2 linked regions of the Streptomyces ficellus genome follow. The protein of the gene in region 2 interacts with the protein of the main gene of each other region in a pairwise test. Links are inferred from orthologs where the notes say so. Each region holds a gene or a part of one and is shown on either strand. Other genes may lie near its edges. The genes, in order: EIZ62_RS07670 and clpS.

Region 1 (10,776 bases), 2.8 Mb from region 2 along the record:
CGAGCTGCTGCCGCGCCCGGCCCGCCGCATCGGGTTGTCGGCCACCGTGCGCCCGGTGGACGAGGTCGCCCGCTATCTGTCCCCGCAGCGGAAGGTGGAGATCGTCCAGCCCGCCTCCGGCAAGGAGTTCGACCTGTCGGTGGTGGTGCCGGTCGAGGACCTGGGCGAGCTGGGCGGCTCACCCGCCTCGGACGCCGGGGGCCCCGCGGAGAAGCCGTCCATCTGGCCGCACGTCGAGGAGCGGATCGCCGACCTCGTGCAGGCGCACCGTTCGACGATCGTCTTCGCCAACTCGCGGCGGCTGGCGGAGCGGCTGTGCAACCGGCTCAACGAGATCGCCTACGAGCGGGCGACCGGCGAGCCCATGCCCGAGGACCAGACGCCCGCCGAGGTGATGGCGCAGTCGGGTGCGGCGAAGGGCGCCCCCGCGGTGCTGGCCCGGGCGCACCACGGCTCGGTGTCCAAGGAGCAGCGTGCCCTGGTGGAGGAGGACCTCAAGGCGGGCCGTCTGCCCGCGGTGGTCGCCACCTCCAGCCTGGAGCTGGGTATCGACATGGGCGCGGTGGACCTGGTCGTCCAGGTCGAGTCGCCGCCGTCCGTGGCCTCCGGCCTCCAGCGGGTCGGCCGCGCCGGGCACCAGGTGGGCGCGGTGTCCACGGGTGTGGTGTTCCCGAAGTACCGGGGTGACCTGGTGCAGGCGGCCGTGGTCACCGAGCGGATGCGTTCCGGCTCCATCGAGTCGATGCGGGTCCCGGCCAATCCGCTGGACGTCCTGGCCCAGCAGGTGGTCGCCATGGTCGCCCTGGACTCCTGGCAGTTCGACGACCTGCTGGCCCTGGTCCGGCGGGCCGCTCCCTTCGCGTCGCTGCCGGAGTCGGCTTTCACCGCCGTCCTGGACATGCTCGCCGGGCGGTATCCGTCGGACGCGTTCGCGGAGCTGCGTCCGCGCGTGGTGTGGGACCGGGTCACCGGCACGGTGACGGGCCGGCCGGGGGCGCAGCGTCTGGCCGTGACCTCCGGCGGCACGATCCCCGACCGGGGCCTGTTCGGGGTGTTCCTGGCGGGCGCCGACCCCAAGAAGGGCGGCGGGCGGGTCGGCGAGCTCGACGAGGAGATGGTGTACGAGTCGCGGGTCGGCGACGTGTTCACCCTGGGCACCTCGTCGTGGCGCATCGAGGACATCACGCGCGACCGGGTGCTGGTCTCGCCCGCGCCCGGTGTGCCGGGCAGGCTCCCGTTCTGGAAGGGCGACCAGCTGGGCAGGCCGCTGGAGCTGGGGCGGGCCGTGGGGGCGTTCCTCCGTGAGGTGGGTTCGCTGGCCGCGGACGACGCGCGGCTGCGGTTGCTGGCGGCGGGCCTGGACGCCTGGGCGGCGGACAACGTCCTGGCGTACCTCGACGAGCAGCGCCAGGCGTGCGGTCATGTGCCGGACGACCGGACCATCCTGGTGGAGCGGTTCCGGGACGAGCTGGGTGACTGGCGGGTGGTGGTGCACTCGCCGTTCGGCGCGCAGGTGCACGCCCCGTGGGCGCTGGCGCTGGGCGCCCGCCTCACCGAGCGGTACGGCATGGACGCCCAGGTCATGCACGCCGACGACGGCATCGTGCTGCGGCTGCCCGACGCGGACCTGATGGGCCTGGACCTGCTCGACCAGGACCCGGCGGCGGCCCCCGGTCTGGAGTACGACGACGACAAGGCCCCGGTCGGTGCCGCCGACGTGCTGTTCGACAAGGGTGAGGTCGACCAGATCGTCACCGACCAGGTCGGTGGCTCGGCGCTGTTCGCGTCCCGCTTCCGCGAGTGCGCGGCTCGTGCCCTGCTGCTGCCGCGCCGCAATCCGGGGAAGCGCACGCCGCTGTGGCAGCAGCGCCAGCGCGCCGCGCAGCTGCTCCAGGTGGCGAGCGAGTTCGGCTCCTTCCCGATCGTCCTGGAAGCGGTCCGCGAGTGCCTCCAGGACGTGTTCGACGTGCCGGGGCTCAGGGAGCTGATGGGGGACATCGAGTCCCGCCGCGTCCGGCTGGTCGAGGTGACGACCCCCGAGCCGTCCCCGTTCGCCCGCTCGCTGCTGTTCGGTTACGTGGCGCAGTTCCTGTACGAGGGCGATTCGCCGCTCGCCGAGCGGCGGGCCGCCGCGCTGTCGCTGGACTCGCGGCTCCTGTCCGAGCTGCTGGGCCAGGCGGAGCTGCGGGAGCTGCTGGACGCCGACGTGCTGGCCGAGCTGGAGGGCGAGCTCCAGTGGCTGACCGAGGACCGCCGCGTCAAGGACGTGGAGGGCGTCGCCGACGTGCTGCGCGTCCTCGGCCCGCTCACGGAGGCCGAGCTGGTCGAGCGCGGCGCCGACCCGGACTGGCCCAGGCAGCTGGAGAGGACCCGCCGCGCGATTCGCGTCCGGGTCGCGGGCGGCGAGCATTGGGCGGCCGTGGAGGACGCGGGCCGTCTGCGCGACGCCCTGGGCACGGCCCTGCCGGTCGGCGTCCCCGAGGCGTTCACCGAGCCGGTCAAGGACCCGCTCGGCGACCTCCTCGCGCGGTTCGCGCGCACCCACGGGCCCTTCACCTCCACCGGCGCCGCGGCCAGGTTCGGCCTGGGCACCGCCGTCACGGACGGCGCCCTGCACCGCCTGGCCGCCGCCGGCCGCGTCGTCCAGGGTGAGTTCCACCCCTCGGGCATCGGCCAGGAGTGGTGCGACGCGGCGGTGCTGCGCCGGTTGCGGCGCCGCTCGCTCGCCGCCCTGCGGCACGAGGTGGAGCCGGTCCCGCCGGCCGCGCTCGCCACGTTCCTCCCTCAGTGGCAGCACCTGAGCGGCAACAACCTGCGCGGCATCGACGGTCTCGCCCGTGCCGTCGAGCAGCTCCAGGGAGCGCCCGTCCCCGCCTCCGCCCTCGAGAAGCTGGTCCTCCCGTCCCGCGTCGCGGGGTACAGCCCCGGCATGCTCGACGAGCTGACGACCACCGGCGAGGTCGTGTGGGCGGGCGCGGGCGCCCTGCCCGGGAAGGACGGCTGGGTCTCGCTCTACCTGACGGACGCCGCTCCCCTGCTGCTGCCGCCGCCGCACCCGCTGGAGCCGACCGCCCTGCACGAGTCGGTCCTGTCGGCCCTCTCCGGCGGATACGGCCTGTTCTTCCGCCAGATCGCCGACCAGGTCCGCGCCACCACGCATCCCGACGCCACCGACCCCCAGCTGGCCGACGCCCTGTGGGACCTGGCCTGGTCCGGCCGGCTCACCAACGACACCCTGGCGCCGCTGCGCGCCCTGCTCGGCTCCGGCCGTACGGCGGGCTCCACCGCCCACCGCGCCAAGCGCACGGTCCCCCGCGGCCGGTACGGCACGCTGAGCGCGGCCGCCCGTACGGCGTCCCGCTCCGGCCCGCCGACCGTCAGCGGCCGCTGGGCCCTCCTCCCGCCCCAGGAGCCGGAGCCGACCCACCGCGCCCACGCGCTGGCGCGGACCCTGCTGGACCGGCACGGCGTGGTCACGCGCGGAGCGGTGGCCGCCGAGGGCGTGGAGGGCGGTTTCTCGGCGACGTACCGCGTCCTGTCGGCCTTCGAGGACAGCGGACAGGCGCGTCGCGGCTATGTCGTCGAGGGTCTGGGAGCCGCCCAGTTCGCCATGGACGGTGCCGTGGACCGGTTGCGGGCGGCGGCCAACGCGCGCGACCGCGCCGACACGTCCGCCGCCCCGCGCGCCGTGGTCCTGGCCGCCGCCGACCCGGCCAACGCGTACGGTGCGGCCCTGCCCTGGCCCGAGCCGCCCACCGACGCCGGCCACAAGCCGGGCCGCAAGGCGGGATCCCTGGTCGTCCTCGTGGACGGCGAGCTGACGCTCTACATGGAGCGCGGCGGGAAGACCGTGCTCTCCTGGCCCACCGAGCCGGACGATCCGGCCCTCCAGGCCGCCGCCGACGCCCTCGCGACGGCCGCCCGGGCGGGTTCCCTCGGCACCGTCACGGTCGAGCGGATCAATGGAGCCGCGGCCCTCACGTCACCCCTCTCCCGCTCGCTGGAGGCGGCCGGTTTCCACGCGACGCCACGAGGCCTGCGCCTACGCGCGTGACCGCCCCGCCCCGCCGCGCCCCACCCCGTACGCACCCGCCCCCACACCACCCCGTGCGAGCCGCCCCGCACACCCCACCCGCCCCGTCCCGCATCATGGACCCATGCCCGAAGGAGACACCATCTGGCTGACCGCCCACCGCCTGCACGCAGCGCTCGCGGGCAGGCTCCTGACGCGCTCCGACCTCAGGGTCCCCCGTCTGGCCACCGCCGACCTCACCGGGCGGACGCTCCTGGACGTCACCCCGCGCGGCAAGCACCTCCTCACCCGCATCGAGGGCGGCCTCACCCTCCACTCGCACCTCCAGATGGACGGCGCCTGGCGGGTCTTCACCCCCGACCAGCGCTGGAACGGCGGTCCCGGCCACCAGATCAGGGCCATCCTCGGAACCGCCACGCACACCGCCGTCGGCTACCGCCTGCCCGTCCTGGACCTGATCCGCACCAGCGACGAGCCGAACGTCGTGGGCCACCTCGGCCCCGACCTGCTGGGTCCCGACTGGGACGCGGAGGAAGCGGTGCGCAGGCTGTGCGCCGACCCGGCCCGGCCGCTGGGCGAGGCGCTCCTGGACCAGCGGAATCTCGCGGGCATCGGCAACGTCTACAAGTGCGAACTGGCCTTCATGGCCCGGGTCACGCCCTGGCTCCCGGTCGGCGACCTGGCGCCGGGGGTCCCGGAGCGGCTGGTGGCCACCGCGCACCGCCTCCTGGAGGCGAACAAGGAACGCTTCGACCGGCGGACGATCCTCACCAACGACCGGGCCGACCGGAGGCTGTACGTCTACAGCCGTCTGAACAAGCCCTGTTACCGCTGCGGCGCCCTCATCCGCCGCAAGGAGGAGCTGGGACGCGACCGGCTCTCCTACTGGTGCCCGGGCTGCCAGTCCGGCCCGGGTCCGTGACCGCAGCCTGATGGTCCGTGACCGCACACTGATTGACGACCCGTCAGATCCCGTCTACCGTCACGGAATGGCCCTCCCGCCGTCACAGCCGTACGACCTCACCGGCCGCACCGCGTTCGTCACCGGGGCCGCCGGCGGCATCGGCCGCGCCACCGCCGTACTGCTCGCCCGGGCGGGCGCCACCGTCCACTGCGCGGACCGCGACGAGACGGGACTGCGCCGGACGCTGACCACCATCACCGAACGCGGTCACGGACAGGGCCACGCTCCCGCCTACGCCCACACCCTCGACGTCACCGACCGCGCCGCTCTCCGCGCCGCCGTGGACGAGGCCGGACCGCTCCACGTCATGGCCGCCGTGGCGGGGGTCATGCACACCAGCACGGTGCTGGAGACGACGGACGAGGACCTCGACCGCGTCCTGGCGGTCAACTTCAGGGGAGTCCTGTACGCCTGCCAGGAGGCGGTCCGCTCGATGGTCGCGCACGGCGTCCGCGGCTCCGTCATCACGATGGCGTCCGGCGCGGTGGACGCGGCGAGCCCGGGCCTGCTCTGCTACAGCGTCTCGAAGGCCGCCGTGGTGCAGCTCACCCGGACGCTGGCCACGGAAGCGGGCCCGCACGGCATCCGGGTGAACGCGGTCGCTCCTGGCTGGATCCGCACGCCCATGACCGAACGCCACGAGGCCGACCGGCAGCCGCGGGTCGAGGCAGCCATGGCGCGAATGTCCCCGCTCGGCCGGGTGGGTGAGCCGGAGGACGTCGCCCACGCGGTGCTCCACCTGGCCTCGGACGCCTCGTCGTTCACGACGGGTCAGATCCTCCGCCCGAACGGCGGCGTAGCCATGCCCTGGTGAGCCGTACGACGCGAAGCGGCCGCCGCCACGCCGGAGCCGTCCGTGTCCCGGCCGGGGCACGGCCCCGGGACCACGCGCCCGCCACCTCCGACCACGCACCCGCGGCCCCCGGCAGCACACCCGGCAGCCGCTCCCGCAGCACGCCCGCCACCCCGGATCCCGCACGCGCCCCGGACGCCGTGCGGGCCGACGCCACATGGACGGGGAGCAGGCTCAGCCCCCAGCCGCCCGCGGCCACGGTTCCCTCGACGAGCCCCGTCTGGCCGGGCGCCAGGACCAGCCTCAGCACCGCCCACCACCACAGCCCGCCCAGCACCAGCGCGAGTGCCAGCAGGGGAACCCGTCGCCGTACCATGGCCGCCTCCTCCGGTCGACGCTAGACCGGCGCGATCACATGACGGGAGGGCGTACCGTTGCGCGCGTCCGGCGCGCGCCGGGTCTCGGTACACCCTCCCGTCCGTTCCGTTTCAGCAAGCGGGGCTCTCGCCCGGCGGTGCCGGCACCGCGCCCCGGCGGGGTTACGGGTTGTCCGCCTGACGGCTCTCCGCCTGGAACATCCAGCTGTGCTTCTCGAGGTCGGCGGTGAGGGCGATCAGCAGGTCCTGGGTCACCGGGTCGGGCTTGTCGGTCGCCTCGATCCGCTCCCGCAGGCGGCCGACGACGGTCACCAGGGCGTCGACCATGATCCTGACCGCTTCGTCGTCCTTGATCCACCCGGACGGCACGTTCTTGATCGCCGTGCTCGACGCGACGGTGCCGGCTCGGCCGTCCGGGGTGATGCCCAACGCCGAGGCACGCTCCGCCATGATGTCGGAGTGCTGCCGGGCGGTGGCCACGACCTCGTCGAGCTGAAGATGGATCGAGCGGAAGCGCGGGCCGACCACGTTCCAGTGCACCTGCTTGGCCACCAGGGACAGGTCGACCGCGTCGACCAGGGCACCCTGCAGGGCCTCACCGACGACCTTCAGGTCGGCGTCGGACAGCGGGCTCTTGACGACAGACATTCCGAATCCTCCGTTTTCCGGCGTGCGGCGGGAGCGCACGCCCGACCACCATTACACATATGACCTAAAACGGGCATTCGAGGTAAACGAAAGCCCCGGTCGGCCATTCGTGTACCCGACCGGGGCTCAGCTCAAAACGTGCACATTCCGCACACGGAGTGCTCAGGCGGCGACGACGTCCACCGCCTCCGCGGGCGCCTTGATGGTCACCCGCTCCGTCGGCACACCAGCCACCGACGTCACGGACACAGAATTGAGCATCGGGCGTACCGCGGCCGGCACCGGCTCACTCGCCGCTGCCGATTCGGCCAGCTCAGCCAGCGAGAGCTCGTCGCTCACCTCTCGCATGAGCTCGGACATCCGTACGTCAAGCGCGTCGCAGATCGCGGAGAGCAGCTCGGAGGAAGCCTCCTTCTGCCCCCGCTCCACCTCGGAGAGATAGCCGAGCGAAACTCGGGCGGACGAGGAGACTTCGCGCAGAGTACGGCCCTGGCGCTGGCGCTGCCGACGCAGCACGTCACCCAGCAGGCGACGGAGCAGAATCATCGGTGGCTCCCTCCTCGGACCGTGTAGCCGCATCCTTCACGCCCCACCGTACCGCCTCGCGCTGCGGCCGTGCGGGGAGCGATGACGTGTTCACTCAGGGCTGCAAACATCAGTTCCCCCCGTTCTGTTCCGTATCCTGTGCCCGCGCATTCCCCGAGAGTTCGCCCACGAGCAGTTCCAGCACGCTCCGTACACTCTCTCTACGGATTTCCGCACGGTCGCCGTTCAATCGCAGTGCCGCGACTTTCCCCGCCTCCAGGGGCCCGCCGACCGGCCCGCAGACGGCCACGAACACCGTGCCCACCGGCTGTCCGTCCTGCGCCTCGGGCCCCGCGACGCCGGTCGTCGCGAGCCCCCAGCCGGCCCCCAGCCGCGTCCGGACACCCGCCGCCATCTGCAGCGCGACGGCCGCGTCCACGGCCCCGCGCCGGGCCAGGAGGTCCGCGTCCACGCCGAGCAGGTCCCGCTTGAGGGCGGTCGCGTAGGCCGTGACGGACCCCCGGAAGGAGGCGGACGCTCCGGGCACGGACGTCAGCTCCGCCGCCACCAGGCCACCGGTGAGCGACTCCGCGACAGCGACCGTCTGGTCACGCTCCGCTAGGAGGGCCAGAGCGCGCGCTGCCGCCTTCATCGTCCCGACTCCGTCTCGGAGCGCTCCCGCGCCCGTTCCGCACGTTCCACCGCGAGTCCCTGACGTCGCAGGAGCACCGCCTGCCGCACGTAGTCGAGGCCCGTCACGACCGTCAGCACAACGGCCACCGCCATCACCCAGAAGCGCAGCGTCGCCAGTGGACCGGTCAGCGCCAGAACATACATTCCGACCGCCGTCCCCTGCGCCAGGGTCTTCATCTTGCCGCCGCGGCTGGCCGGAATCACCCCGTGCCGGATCACCCAGAACCGCATCAGCGTGATGCCCAGCTCACGGAAGAGGATCACTCCGGTCACCCACCACGGCAGGTCCCCGAGCGCCGACAGGCAGATCAGACCGGCCGCCATGATCGCCTTGTCGGCGATCGGGTCGGCGATCTTGCCGAAGTCCGTGACCAGGTTGTACGCGCGGGCCAGGTGGCCGTCGAAGATGTCGGTGATCATCGCGACGGCGAACGCCGCCCACGCCCAGGCGCGCCAGGCCGGGTCGTACCCGCCGTCCTGGAGCATGAGCACCACGAAGCCCGGCACGAGCACCAGCCGCACCATGGTGAGGATGTTGGCGATGTTCCACAGGCTGGCCTGATTGACGGCCGCAGCGCCCAGCTTGCCGCCGGGCGCCGGCCTACCCGTACCGCCCGCCGCGGATGCCGGAGCTCCGGTCATCTGCCCGCCTCCTCAAGACACTCCGCGACGAGGTCGACGCCCTCCGTGCCGACGGCCTTGGCCGTGACCATCCGGCCCGGCACCAGGCCCTCGGTGGTCGTGAAGAGCACCTGGCCGTCGGTCTCGGGCGCCTGGTGCGCGGCGCGGCCGACGGCGCCCTCCCCGCCCGGCGTCCCGTCCACCGACTCGACCAGTACCTCCATGGTCTCGCCGAGCCGCTCCTCCGCGCGCTGGGCGGTCAGCTCCTCCGCGAGGCGCGACAGGTGGGCGAGCCGCTCGTCGACGACCTCCTGGTCGAGCTTGCCCTCGTACGTGGCGGCCTCGGTGCCGTCCTCGTCCGAGTAGCCGAACACGCCGATCGCGTCGAGCCGCGCGTGCGTGATGAAGCGTTCCAGCTCGGCGAAGTCCTCCTCGCGCTCGCCGGGGAACCCGACGATGAAGTTGGACCGCACACCGGCCTGGGGTGCCTTGCCGCGGATGGTGTCCAGCAGCTCCAGGAACCGGTCGGTGTCCCCGAAGCGCCGCATCGAGCGCAGCACGGCGGGCGCGGAGTGCTGGAAGGACAGGTCGAAGTACGGGGCGACCTTCTCGGTCGACGTCAGGACGTCGATGAGGCCGGGGCGCATCTCGGCGGGCTGGAGGTAGCTGACACGCACACGCTCGATCCCGTCGACCGCCGCCAGCTCGGGCAGCAGGGTCTCCAGGAGGCGGATGTCGCCGAGGTCCTTGCCGTACGAGGTGTTGTTCTCGGAGACCAGCATGACCTCCTTCACGCCCTGCTCGGCCAGCCAGCGCGTCTCGCCGAGGACGTCACTGGGGCGCCGGGAGACGAAGGAGCCGCGGAAGGACGGGATGGCGCAGAACGAGCAGCGGCGGTCGCAGCCGGAGGCGAGCTTCACCGAGGCGACGGGGCTGGTGTCGAGCCGGCGGCGCAGCGGGGCGCGCGGCCCGGACGCGGGGGCGACGCCCTCGGGCAGGTCCTGCGGGGCCGGGGCGGGCGCGGGCTCCTGGGAGTGCCCGGGCAGGGCCACGTCGGAGGCGGCCTGCTGGCGCTGCACGGGGCTGAGCGGCAGCAGCTTGCGCCGGTCGCGCGGGGTGTGGGCCTCCACGCTGCCGCCGCTGAGGATGGTCTGGAGGCGGCCGGAGATGTCGGCGTAGTCGTCGAAGCCCAGCACGCCGTCGGCCTCGGGCAGCGCCTCGGCGAGCTCCTTGCCGTACCGCTCGGCCATGCAGCCGACGGCGACGACGGCCTGGGTCCTGCCGTGGTCCTTCAGGTCATTGGCTTCGAGCAGGGCGTCGACGGAGTCCTTCTTGGCGGCCTCGACGAAGCCGCAGGTGTTGACGACCGCGACGTCCGCGTCGGCGGCTTCCTCGACGAGCTCCCAGCCGTCCGCTGCCAAGCGGCCTGCGAGCTCCTCCGAGTCCACCTCGTTACGGGCGCAGCCAAGAGTGACAAGGGCGACGGTACGGCGTTCGGGCATGGACTCAAGACTACTTCGTCCCGGCGACACCCCCGTCGCTCAGGGGTCACGCCCGGCTCCGCCGGGGCCAGCCCCCCGCCGCGCCGCCGCCGAAACCACCCGACACGGTGGTCCGCCGCCCGCTCCCACCCCCGCGGACGACCGGACCACCGGACGGCCGGCTCACCCGACCTGCGGGTCGCCCTTGGTGTACGACAGCCGCTCGACCTGGCCGTCCTCGAACTCGTCCTCGACCTTCTTGCCGTTGACGAACAGCTCGATCGCGCCGGCGTTGCCCAGGATGAGGTCCAGCCGCTCGTCGTCCTGGAAGGTCTTGGAGTCGCCCTTCTGCAGCAGCCCGTCGAAGAGCAGCTTGCCGTCGCGCGCCTTGGCCGAGATCCAGCTCTTGTCCTCGGTCGCGGTGAGCCGGACCGTGACCTTGTCCTTGGGGACGGCCGCGATGGCGCTCTCCGACGGCGCCGGCGGCGGGGCGACCGCCTTGGGCGGCTTCGCCTTGCCGCTGGGCTTCTGCGCGGGCGCGGGGCCCTCGGCGACGTTGTTGGCCTTGGAGCCGCCGCCCCCGTCGCCGTTGAACAGGGTGAAGCCGACGAAGCCGATCACCGCGACGATCGCGGCCACCA
Region 2 (10,735 bases):
GCGCGCTGAGCGCCGTCGCCGTACTGGCCGTCCTGGCGGGGTCGACGGCCGGCGTTCCCACCACCACCGCCACGGCCGCCGTTCCCGCCACCACCGCTCCGGTCCGCGAGGACACCGCGCACGGCGCGGCCGTGGGGAAGCACGACGGGCACGTCGTCGACGGGCCGTTCAGCGCCCGCGAGCGGCTCCGGCGCGAGGCGGCGCTGGAGGAGGTGCTGAGCGGGCGGGCGCGGGTGGAGCGGCGCGGCGGTTCCAAGGTCGTCAGGCTCGCCGACCGCAAGTACGTGGAGCTGGGCCGGGAGCGCACGGACAAGATCTTCACCATCCTGGTCGAGTTCGGGGACAGGGTCGACGACGAGACGATGCACGACCCGGACGGCCCGGGCGGCCCGAAGCCGCCGGTGGTCAAGTACGGCGGTACGCCGGGCCCGCTGCACAACCGGATCCCCGAGCCGGACCGTACGCGGGACAACTCGACGGACTGGCGGCCCGACTACGACCGTGCGCACTTCCAGCGGCTGTACTTCGGCACGGGCGAGGGGGTGGAGTCGCTGAGGACGTACTACGAGAAGGCGTCCTCCGGCCGCTACTCGGTGGAGGGCGAGGTCTCGGACTGGGTCAAGGTCGAGTACAACGAGGCGCGGTACGGCTCCAACTACTGCGGCGGCAACAACTGCCCCAACGTGGAGGACCTGGTCTTCGACGGCGTGGCCGCCTGGGTCGCCGACCAGCGGGCCCGGGGCAGGACGGACGGCCAGATCAAGGAGCAGGTGGCGCGGTTCGACGAGTGGGACCGCACCGACCACGACAACGACGGGAACTTCGACGAGCCCGACGGCTACGTCGACCACTTCCAGATCGTGCACGCGGGCGAGGACGGTTCGGCGGGCGGCGGCGCGCAGGGGCCCGACGCGCTGTGGGCGCACCGGGGGTACGCGTACGGCCGGGACGACGGGGACACCGGGCCGGCGGGTTTCCGGGCGGGCGGGGTGGCCGTCGGGGACACGGGGGTCTGGGTGGGTGACTACACGATGCAGCCCGAGAACGGCGGGCTGGGCGTGTTCGCCCACGAGTACGCGCACGACCTGGGGCTGCCGGACCTGTACGACACCAACAACGTGGCGGGGGTGGAGAACTCGGTCGGTTTCTGGTCGCTGATGTCGTCCGGTTCGTGGCTGGGGACGGGCGGGGAGGCGATCGGCGACCTGCCGGGGGACATGACGGCCTGGGACAAGCTCCAGCTGGGCTGGCTCGACTACGAGCGGGCGAAGGCGGCGACGGCGTCCCGGCACACGCTGGGCGTCTCGGCCTACCACACGGACCTGCCGCAGGGGCTGGTGGTGGAGCTGCCGGAGAAGACGGTGACCACGCCGGTGGTGAAGCCGGCCGGCGGTGCGGGTCAGTGGTGGAGCGACTACGGGGACGGGCTGTCGCACACGCTGGCCCGTGCGGTCGACCTGTCCGGCCGCTCCTCCGCCTCGCTGCGGCTGGACGGCTGGTGGGACATCGAGAAGGACTACGACTACCTGTACGCGCAGGTCTCCACCGACGGTGGGGAGAGCTGGAAGGCGCTCGACGGCACGGCGGACGGGGAGGCCATCACCCGGGACGGGGGTGGCAAGCCGGCGCTGACCGGGGTGTCGGGCGCGTACCGCACGCTGGTGTATCCGCTGGACGCCTACGCGGGGAAGCGGATCGTGCTCCGCTTCCGCTACAAGACGGACGGCGGGGTGGCCGGCAAGGGGTTCGCGGCGGACAACGTCACGGTGCGGGCGGACGGTGTCACGCTGTTCGCGGACGACGCCGAAGGGGCCGAAGGGGCTAAGGGGGCCGGGGACGGCGGGTGGACGGCGCGCGGGTTCGCGCGGGTGGGGGAGTCGGTCACCGGTGTCCACCCGCAGTACTACATCGCGGAGAACCGGCAGTACGTGTCGTACGACAGGACGCTGGAGACGGGTCCGTACCACTTCGGGTTCCAGGCGTCCCGGGACGACTGGGTGGAGCACTACGCCTACCGGCCGGGCCTGATGATCTGGCAGTGGGACACCTCGCAGCGCGACAACAACGTCACCGACCACCCGGGCCAGGGCCTGCTGTTGCCGGTGGACGCGCATCCGCGGCCGATGACCTGGTCGGACGGCAGCCTGATGTCGAACAAGATCACCCCGTACGACGCGGCGTTCAGCCGGTACCCGGTGCCGGGTTTCACCCTGCACAAGCGGGGGGTGGCACGGCACGTCGCGCCACATGCGGGCAATCCGGCCTTCGACGACCACAAGGGTGTGTACTGGTACGCCGAGAACGAGTTCGGCGGGGTGCGGACCACCGACACCAACACCCGGATCTCCATCGCGGCCCAGCCGGCGCACGGTTCGTCGGTCACCGTGGACGTGGGCCCGTCGGTGCCGTGACCTGGCCCGTGACCTGCCCGGATCGCCCGCCCGCGGGCGTTCACGCGCTGTTCGCAATGCGGATCGGCCTGTTCACATAGAGCACTTGGCCTGTGCAAGTCAAGATCTGTCTTTTCGCGTCATTCTCCGGTCGAATGTCGTCACTTGTGGCGCGACACCGCACGCGGATAACACTCGACCCCCCATCCGCGGTTCGCGGGCGCGGGGAGGACAAGATCAAGTGACCAGCAGACGACGGGCGTTCAGAGCGTCCGCGGTGATCGTGGCGCTGGCCGCCACCGCCGCGACGGCATCCGCCTTCACGACGGCCCAGGCCGACAACCGCCCCACCAACGGCATCGAGCGCCACGATCCGGCGCCCGGTGCGCAGGACGCGGGGCACGGGGCCCCCGGGCACGACCACGCCGCCAAGGTCGACCACGACCTCGACGGCCCGTTCAGCAGGCAGCAGGCCCAACAGCGCGAAGCCGCGCTGGAGCAGGTGCTGTCCGGCGACCTCAAGGTGGAGCGCAGGGGTGCCTCCAAGGTCGTCAAGCTCGACGACAAGAAGTACGTCGAGCTCGGCCGTGAGAAGACCGACAAGATCTTTACGATCCTGGTCGAGTTCGGCGACAAGGTGGACAACACCACGCTCGTCGACCGTGCGGACGACGACACCACCGAGCCGAAGCCGAAGTTCGGCGGCACGCCCGGCCCGCTGCACAACCAGATAGCCGAGCCGGACCGCTCGAAGGACAACTCGACGGCCTGGCAGAAGGACTACAACCAGAAGCACTTCCAGGACCTGTACTTCGGCACCGGCAAGGACAAGAAGACCGGCCAGCAGAAGCAGTCCCTGAAGACCTACTACGAGAAGACCTCGTCGGGCCGCTACTCGGTCGACGGCGCCGTCTCCGACTGGGTCAAGGTCGAGTACAACGAGGCCCGCTACGGCTCGAACTACTGCGGCAACAGCAACTGCTCCAACGTGTGGGACGCCGTCCGCGACGGTGTGACCGCCTGGACCGCGCAGCAGAAGGCGGCCGGCAAGACCGACGCCCAGATCAAGGCGCAGCTGGCCCAGTACGACCAGTGGGACCGCTACGACTTCGACGCCGACGGCAACTTCAACGAGGCCGACGGCTACATCGACCACTTCCAGATCGTCCACGCCGGTGAGGACGAGTCCGCGGGCGGCGGCGTCCAGGGCGGCGACGCCCTGTGGGCCCACCGCTGGTACGCGTACGGCACCGACGCCGGCAAGACCGGCCCGGCGCAGAACAAGGCCGGCGGCACGCAGATCGGCAGCACCGGCATCTGGGTCGGCGACTACACGATGCAGCCGGAGAACGGCGGCCTCGGCGTCTTCGCCCACGAGTACGGCCACGACCTCGGCCTGCCGGACCTGTACGACACCTCCGGCGCGGCGGGCGCGGAGAACTCGACCGGCTTCTGGTCCCTGATGTCGTCCGGCTCCTGGCTCGGCACGGGCAAGAACGAGATCGGCGACCTGCCCGGCGACATGACCTCGTGGGACAAGCTCCAGCTCGGCTGGCTGAACTACGAGAAGGCCAAGGCGGCGACCAAGTCCAAGCACACGCTGGGTGTCTCGGAGTACAACACCAAGAACCCGCAGGCGCTGGTCGTCGAGCTGCCGAAGAAGAAGGTCACCACCGCGGTCGTGAAGCCCGCCCAGGGCTCCAAGCAGTGGTGGAGCGACATGGGTGACGACCTCAAGAACACCCTCACCCGCTCCGTCGACCTCACCGGCAAGACCAAGGCCGAGCTGACGCTCGACGGCTGGTGGGACATCGAGCAGGACTACGACTACCTCTACACCGAGGTGTCGACGGACGGCGGCAAGCAGTGGACGGCCCTGGCCGGCACCGCCGGTGGCAAGGCCATCCCGGCCGACGCCAGCGGCGCCCCGTCGCTGACCGGCGTCTCCGGCGCCTGGCAGAAGCTGGCCTTCCCGCTGGACGCCTACGCCGGCAAGAAGGTCGACCTCCGCTTCCGCTACCAGACCGACGGCGGCGCGGGCGGCAAGGGCTTCACCGCCGACAACATCGCCCTGACGGCCGACGGCGCGCCGGTCTTCACGGACAACGCCGAGGGTGACGACAACGGCTGGACCGGCAAGGGCTTCTCGCGGATCGGTGAGTCCTTCACCAACGAGTACGAGCAGTACTACATCGCCGAGAACCGCCAGTACGTCTCGTACGACGCGACCCTGAAGGTCGGCCCGTACAACTTCGGCTTCGCGGCCCCGAAGGACTCCTGGGTGGAGCACTACCCCTACCAGACCGGTCTGCTGGTCTGGCAGTGGGACACCTCCCAGAAGGACAACAACACCGCCACCCACCCGGGCAAGGGCCTGATCCTGCCGGTCGACGCCCACCCGGCGCCCACCCACTGGAAGGACGGCACCCTGATGCGCAACCGCATCCAGGCGTACGACTCGCCGTTCAGCCTCTACCGCACCACCGGGATCACGCTGCACAAGGCGGGCGTCCCGTCCAAGATCGCGTCGCAGCGCGGCGTCTCCGCCTTCGACGACCGCAAGGGCACCTACTGGTTCGAGTCGAACCCGCGTGCGGGCGTCCAGGTAACTGACACCAACACCAAGATCGCGATCGTCAAGCAGCCGAAGAACGGCCAGACGATCACGGTCCAGGTCGGCCCGTCGACGAAGTAAACCTCGTCTTCGCAGGTCAAAGCATGATCGGCCGTCGCCCCCTAGCGGGCGGCGGCCGATTCTGTTTAGGTGCGTGGTGGCCCGTTCTTATTGACACACCATCTCACGGGGGAGTGGTTCGTATGCCCGGTGGAGGTTTCACCAAGTTGCCCGGCGGCAAGGTCGTGGTGGCGCTCAGCCTGCCCAACCCGGTCGGCGACGGCTCCACGGTCCGCGTCCTCGTCCACGCGGCCAACCGCGCCCGCGCCCTGACCAGGCTGCGGAACCTCGGACTGCGCGCGGTCTACCTGCGCGGCAACACCCACCCGCCCACCCCGGACGAGATCACCGCGGTGCTCCACCACCCCGACGGCCTGCTCTGGCGAACGGCCCCGGAGTCCCACACCGAACTCTGGCACCCCATCCGCGCCCTGCTCCCCCAGTCGAGGGCGTGGGGCGCCCCCTCGGCGTCGTAGCCCGGCGGGACCGCCCCGCGTACGGCGAGCGCGTGCCGGGGCGGCGCGCCCCGGGGGCGCGGTGGAGGTCTACAGGGCCGCGTACCCACCGCACGCCGGGGCCACCAGGCCGCAGCGCCCGCCGCGCGCCAGTCGCCCGGCAGCCCGGCCCACCCCTCACCACCCGCCGCCCGCCCGCGCGGGACAGCGGCGCCGGGGCGCGGCTCCGCGAGGGTTCTGTAGGCCCGGCCCGGTGGGCTCCGGCCCCCGGCGGGCCTGCGGCCTCGTAGACCGGCCCCGGTCCGACGGCACGGCCGCGCCGCCTGTGGTCGCCCAGCCCCGGCCTTTGGCGGGCGTGGCCGTGCGGGCTGCTCGTTCGCGCACCGGCGGCGCGTGCGGCCGGCGGGCGGCGCGGCCGGGCGGCTCGCCTGTGCGGTCGTGCGGCTGCTGTGCGGGGGCGCTGTGGTCTGGTTGCCGGGCCTCCGGCGGCCTGCGGTCGTGCAGCCCCGGCCTCCGGCGGGCGCGGCCGGAGGGCCAGCGGCCGGCGCGGCCGGGCGACCGGCGCGTGCGGTCGGCGCGCCACTTGGCTCGCTGCGCGGTCGTGCGACCGGCGATCGGCGGCGCACGGTCGGCAGGCGCCTCGCCAGCGCGGTCAGGTGCCCGGCTAGCGCGGCCCGGGCGACGGGGCCGCCGTCAGACGACCGGCTTGCCGGTCAGTTCGACGCCGGCGGCCCGCAGGTCCGCGAGGGCACGTTCGGTGGTCGTTTCCGCGACGCCGGCCGTGAGGTCCAGAAGCACCTGGGTGCGGAAGCCCTCGCGTGCCGCGTCCAGTGCGGTGGCGCGTACGCAGTGGTCGGTGGCGATGCCCACCACGTCCACCTCCGTGACCTGCCGTTCCCGCAGCCAGTCGGCCAGCCGGACCTCGTTCTCGTCGGTGCCCTCGAAGCCGCTGTACGCCGCCGCGTACGCGCCCTTGTCGAAGACCGCGTCGATCGCGCCCGACGCCACCGCCGGCGCGAAGTTCGGGTGGAAGCCCACCCCTTCCGTACCGGCCACGCAGTGCCGCGGCCAGGAGTCGACGTAGTCCGGCTCGTCGGAGAAGTGGCCGCCCGGGTCGATGTGGTGGTCACGGGTGGCGACCACGTGCTGGTACACGGCCCCGGCGGCCTCGCCGACCAGGTCCGTGATGGCGGCGGCGACGTCCGCTCCCCCCGCCACCGCGAGGCTGCCGCCCTCGCAGAAGTCGTTCTGGACGTCGACGACGATCAGTGCGCGGTGCATGGCGGTAGTCCTTCGGTGGGGATGTGTCGAGCGGCCGGACGGTCGGGGGCGGGGTCGGGGTCGGGGTCGGCGGGCCGGGCGGGGGCGCCGGGGACGGGTTCGAGCCTAGAGACTTGTCCCGCCCGGCGGGAGGGGGCGTCACGCCCCGGCCCCCGCCCGGCGCTCAGACGTATTCCGTCGGGATGACGGCCTCGCCCCGGGACAGCTGGATCGCCGACATCGGCAGCCCCGTGAGCGCCGCCATGTGCCGCTCGCGCGCCGCCTCCAGCGGTTCACGCGCCACGACGTCGCCGCCCTTCACCAGCTCCATCAGCAGCTGCCGGTCCGCGAGCTCCGCGGGCACCGGTCCGGTGCCGACGACCTCCGCCTCGGCCACCCCGTACGCGTCCAGCCGCCGCGCCGCCCACTTGCGGCCGCCCACGGACATCTTCCCGCCCAGCGACTTCTTCGCCACCGACCGCAGCGGCGCCCCCGGGTCGGCCGACTCGGCGCGGGCGACCAGCTTGTAGACCATCGAGCACGTCGGGTGACCGCTGCCGGTGACCAGCTGCGTCCCCACCCCGTACGCGTCGACCGGCGCCGCCGCCAGCGAGGCGATCGCGTACTCGTCCAGGTCCGAGGTCACGACGATCTTCGTGTCGCGCGCCCCCAGCTCGTCCAGCTGCTGGCGCACCCGGTGCGCGACCAGCAGCAGGTCGCCGGAGTCGATCCGCACCGCGCCCAGCTCCGGGCCGGCGATCTCCACGGCCGTACGCACCGCCTCGGCCACGTCGTACGTGTCGACGAGCAGCGTCGTACCGCGGCCGAGGGAGTCGACCTGTGCGCGGAAGGCGTCCCGCTCGGTGTCGTGCAGCAGGGTGAACGCGTGCGCGGAGGTGCCGACCGTGGGGATGCCGTACCGGAAGCCCGCCGCCAGGTCGGAGGTGGAGGAGAAGCCGCCCACGAACGCGGCGCGGGCCGCCGCGACCGCCGACAGCTCGTGCGTGCGCCGGGCACCCATCTCGATCAGCCGCCGGTCACCGGCCGCGGCGGACATCCGGGAGGCGGCCGCCGCAATCGCCGAGTCGTGGTTGAGGATTGACAGGATCACCGTCTCCAGCAGGACGCACTCGGCGAAGGAGCCCTCGACCCGGAGGATCGGGGAGCCGGGGAAGTACACCTCGCCCTCGGGGTAGCCCCAGATGTCGCCGCCGAAGCGGTAGTCCGCCAGCCAGGCCAGCGTCGGCTCGTCGACGATGCCGTGCTCCCGGAGGAAGCCGATGACGGCCCCGTCGAAGCGGAAGTTCTCCACGGCGTCCAGCACGCGGCCGGTGCCGGCCACCACGCCATAACGCCGCCCCTCGGGCAGCCGGCGGGTGAACACCTCGAAGACCGACCGCCGGTCGGCGGTGCCGCCGCGCAGGGCCGCCTGCAACATGGTCAGCTCGTACTGGTCGGTGAAGAGCGCGGTAGACGGCACGTCCACCGGCAGCCCGAGATCCGCAGCATTCATACGACGATGCTACCCCGAATACTCGTCAGAGTGACGATTTCCCGGTGCCCGCTGCCGGAGGGGTCGTGACCGGGGCCGGTCCGGGCCCCGTTTGTGCGACCCCCCACCCTCAGTGGCAGCATTGGCTAAGTGAGTGTTGCTCCCGCAGAGATCGAACGCACCGAAGTGGCCGAAGAGGGTTTCGCCGTCACCGAACCCGACGTGCCCTGGGTGACGATCGTCCACAACGATCCGGTCAACCTCATGAGCTATGTCACCTACGTCTTCCAGGCGTACTTCGGCTACTCCAAGGACAAGGCGCACAAGCTGATGCTCGACGTGCACCACAAGGGCCGGGCCGTCGTCTCGGCCGGCACCCGCGAGGAGATGGAGCGGGACGTGCAGGCGATGCACGGATACGGGCTGTGGGCGACCCTCTCCCAGGACCGCAACGGATGAGCGGGCACTTCGAGGCGCTGCCCGGCGGCGGCGCGGCCGTCCCGCTCGACGAGGTCGAGATCTCCATCCTCCGCTCGCTGGCCGTCCAGCTCCTGGAGCTGATCGGCCCCGGCGACGTCCCGCCCAAGGGCGAGGACCCGCTGGCCGCGCTGTTCCGCGAGGGCCCCAGCGAGCCGCCCGCCGACCCGGCGCTGGCCCGCCTCTTCCCCAACGCGTACGACGACGGCGACGAGCAGCTGCGCGCCGCGTCCGCCGAGTTCCGCCGCTACACCGAGAACGACCTGCGCGCCCGCAAGCGCGAGGACGCGCTCGCCGTCGTCCGCAGCCTGGACGGGCTGGACGCGGCGGGCGAGGGCGGCGCGGTGCTGAAGCTGACGGCCGACGAGGCCCGCCACTGGCTCGGCGCGCTCAACGACCTGCGGCTGACCATCGGCACCCGGCTGGAGGTCAGGGACGACGACGAGAACGAGGCGCTGTACCGGCTGCCCGACGCCGACCCGCGCAAGCCGATGGTCATGGCCTACCTGTGGCTGGGCGCCCTCCAGGAGACGCTCGTCGAAACCCTCATGTGACCTTCGTTCGCTCAGCGGACACTCAAATCCGCATAACGATCGGATTACCGATCGGATGACCCGCCCGCCCCGGCTCGTGGGCCTATAGGCGGCTTGTCCGGTTTTCCCTGTGTGGTGCGCCACAGGCGCGCTCGTCGATCACTCTGACGAGCGTGATAAATCTTCACGATCGCCCGGGGACGCCACCCCTGTTCCCGGGTGCGCCACGACCGGCAGACCGCCGGTGGCACTCCATCCATATCCGGGGGGATCAGGACCTGATCCGCGCCTCAGCGCCGTGCGGCGCGAGCGACGCGGATCAGCGTGGAGAAAGGCGCACCAACCATGACCTCAGTGCAGGTCGACCAGCAGCACGACGGCAGTGGGGCCGCGGGGGCCGCATCCGCCGAGGGTGAGGGCTATCAGCGGGGCCTCGGCGCCCGGCAGATCCAGATGATCGCGATCGGCGGAGCCATCGGCACCGGGCTCTTCCTCGGCGCGGGCAAGGCCATCGCCAAGGCCGGCCCGAGCCTCATCCTGGCGTACGCCATCGCCGGCCTGGTCATCTTCTTCATCATGCGGGCGCTGGGCGAGCTGCTCATGTACCGGCCCGTCTCGGGCTCCTTCGCCGAGTACGCCCGTGAGTTCATCGGTCCCTTCGCCGGCTTCGTCACCGGCTGGACGTACTGGCTCTTCTGGGTCGTCACCGGCATCACCGAGGTCACCGCGGCCGCCACGTACATGACGTACTGGTGGGACATCCCGCAGTGGGTGTCCGCCCTGATCTTCACCGTCATCCTGTACGGCGCCAACCTCATCTCCGTGAAGCTCTTCGGCGAGCTGGAGTTCTGGTTCTCGATGATCAAGGTCACCGCCATCCTCGGCATGATCCTGATCTGCGCCGGCATCCTCACCATCGGCTTCTCCGACGCCGGCGAGACCGCGTCCATGACCATGCTCTGGTCCGAGGGCGGCTTCTTCCCCAAGGGCATCGGCGGCACGCTGATGACCCTCCAGATCGTGATGTTCGCCTTCCTCGCGGTCGAACTGGTCGGCGTCACCGCCGGCGAGTCCAAGGACCCCAAGGTCACCCTGCCGAAGGCCATCAACACCGTCCCGTGGCGCATCGCCGTCTTCTACGTCGGCGCGCTGATCATGATCCTGTCGGTCGTGCCGTGGACGCACTTCCAGCCCGGCGTCTCACCGTTCGTCGCCGCCTTCGAGCAGATGGGCCTCGGCATCGGCGCCGCCATCGTCAACTTCGTGGTCCTCACCGCCGCCCTGTCCTCCTGCAACTCGGGCATGTACTCCACCGGCCGCATGCTGCGCGACCTCGCGCTCAACGGCCAGGGCCCCAAGGTCTTCACCAAGTTGACCAAGTCCGGCACCCCCCTCGTCGGCCTCACCTTCTCGGCCGCGCTGATGCTCGTCGGCGTCTGGATCAACTACGTCGC

The links.
Region 1: the proteins of clpS (region 2) and EIZ62_RS07670 interact in binary tests that used the Escherichia coli proteins (3 or more experiments, as listed by UniProt). The link is inferred for Streptomyces ficellus from one-to-one orthologs.

The regions. Positions count from the first base shown.
Region 1 is NZ_CP034279.1:1,773,174-1,783,949, forward strand. The notes cover bases 5,073-7,832. They hold EIZ62_RS07670 (Dps family protein), read right to left. Parts: upstream 6,816-7,832; coding sequence 6,330-6,815; downstream 5,073-6,329. Other genes in these bases: EIZ62_RS07660 (SDR family NAD(P)-dependent oxidoreductase), read left to right, coding at 5,073-5,811; EIZ62_RS07665 (hypothetical protein), read right to left, coding at 5,759-6,166; EIZ62_RS07675 (helix-turn-helix domain-containing protein), read right to left, coding at 6,978-7,361; EIZ62_RS07680 (CinA family protein), read right to left, coding at 7,471-7,832. Also shown: EIZ62_RS07650 (ATP-dependent helicase), read left to right, coding at 1-4,054; EIZ62_RS07655 (Fpg/Nei family DNA glycosylase), read left to right, coding at 4,158-4,955; more of EIZ62_RS07660, read left to right, coding at 5,023-5,072; more of EIZ62_RS07680, read right to left, coding at 7,833-7,992; pgsA (CDP-diacylglycerol--glycerol-3-phosphate 3-phosphatidyltransferase), read right to left, coding at 7,989-8,675; 30S ribosomal protein S12 methylthiotransferase RimO, read right to left, coding at 8,672-10,156; EIZ62_RS07695 (helix-turn-helix domain-containing protein), read right to left, coding at 10,319-10,776.
Region 2 is NZ_CP034279.1:4,614,657-4,625,391, forward strand. Bases 7,357-10,075 are described here. They hold clpS (ATP-dependent Clp protease adapter ClpS), read left to right. Parts: upstream 7,357-8,421; coding sequence 8,422-8,730; downstream 8,731-10,075. Other genes in these bases: EIZ62_RS20665 (nicotinate phosphoribosyltransferase), read right to left, coding at 7,357-8,292; EIZ62_RS20675 (DUF2017 domain-containing protein), read left to right, coding at 8,727-9,302; EIZ62_RS20680 (amino acid permease), read left to right, coding at 9,627-10,075. In the rest of the region: EIZ62_RS20645 (immune inhibitor A domain-containing protein), read left to right, coding at 1-2,411; EIZ62_RS20650 (immune inhibitor A domain-containing protein), read left to right, coding at 2,632-5,085; EIZ62_RS20655 (hypothetical protein), read left to right, coding at 5,208-5,540; EIZ62_RS20660 (isochorismatase family protein), read right to left, coding at 6,213-6,800; more of EIZ62_RS20665, read right to left, coding at 6,964-7,356; more of EIZ62_RS20680, read left to right, coding at 10,076-10,735. UniProt on the Escherichia coli protein: Involved in the modulation of the specificity of the ClpAP-mediated ATP-dependent protein degradation.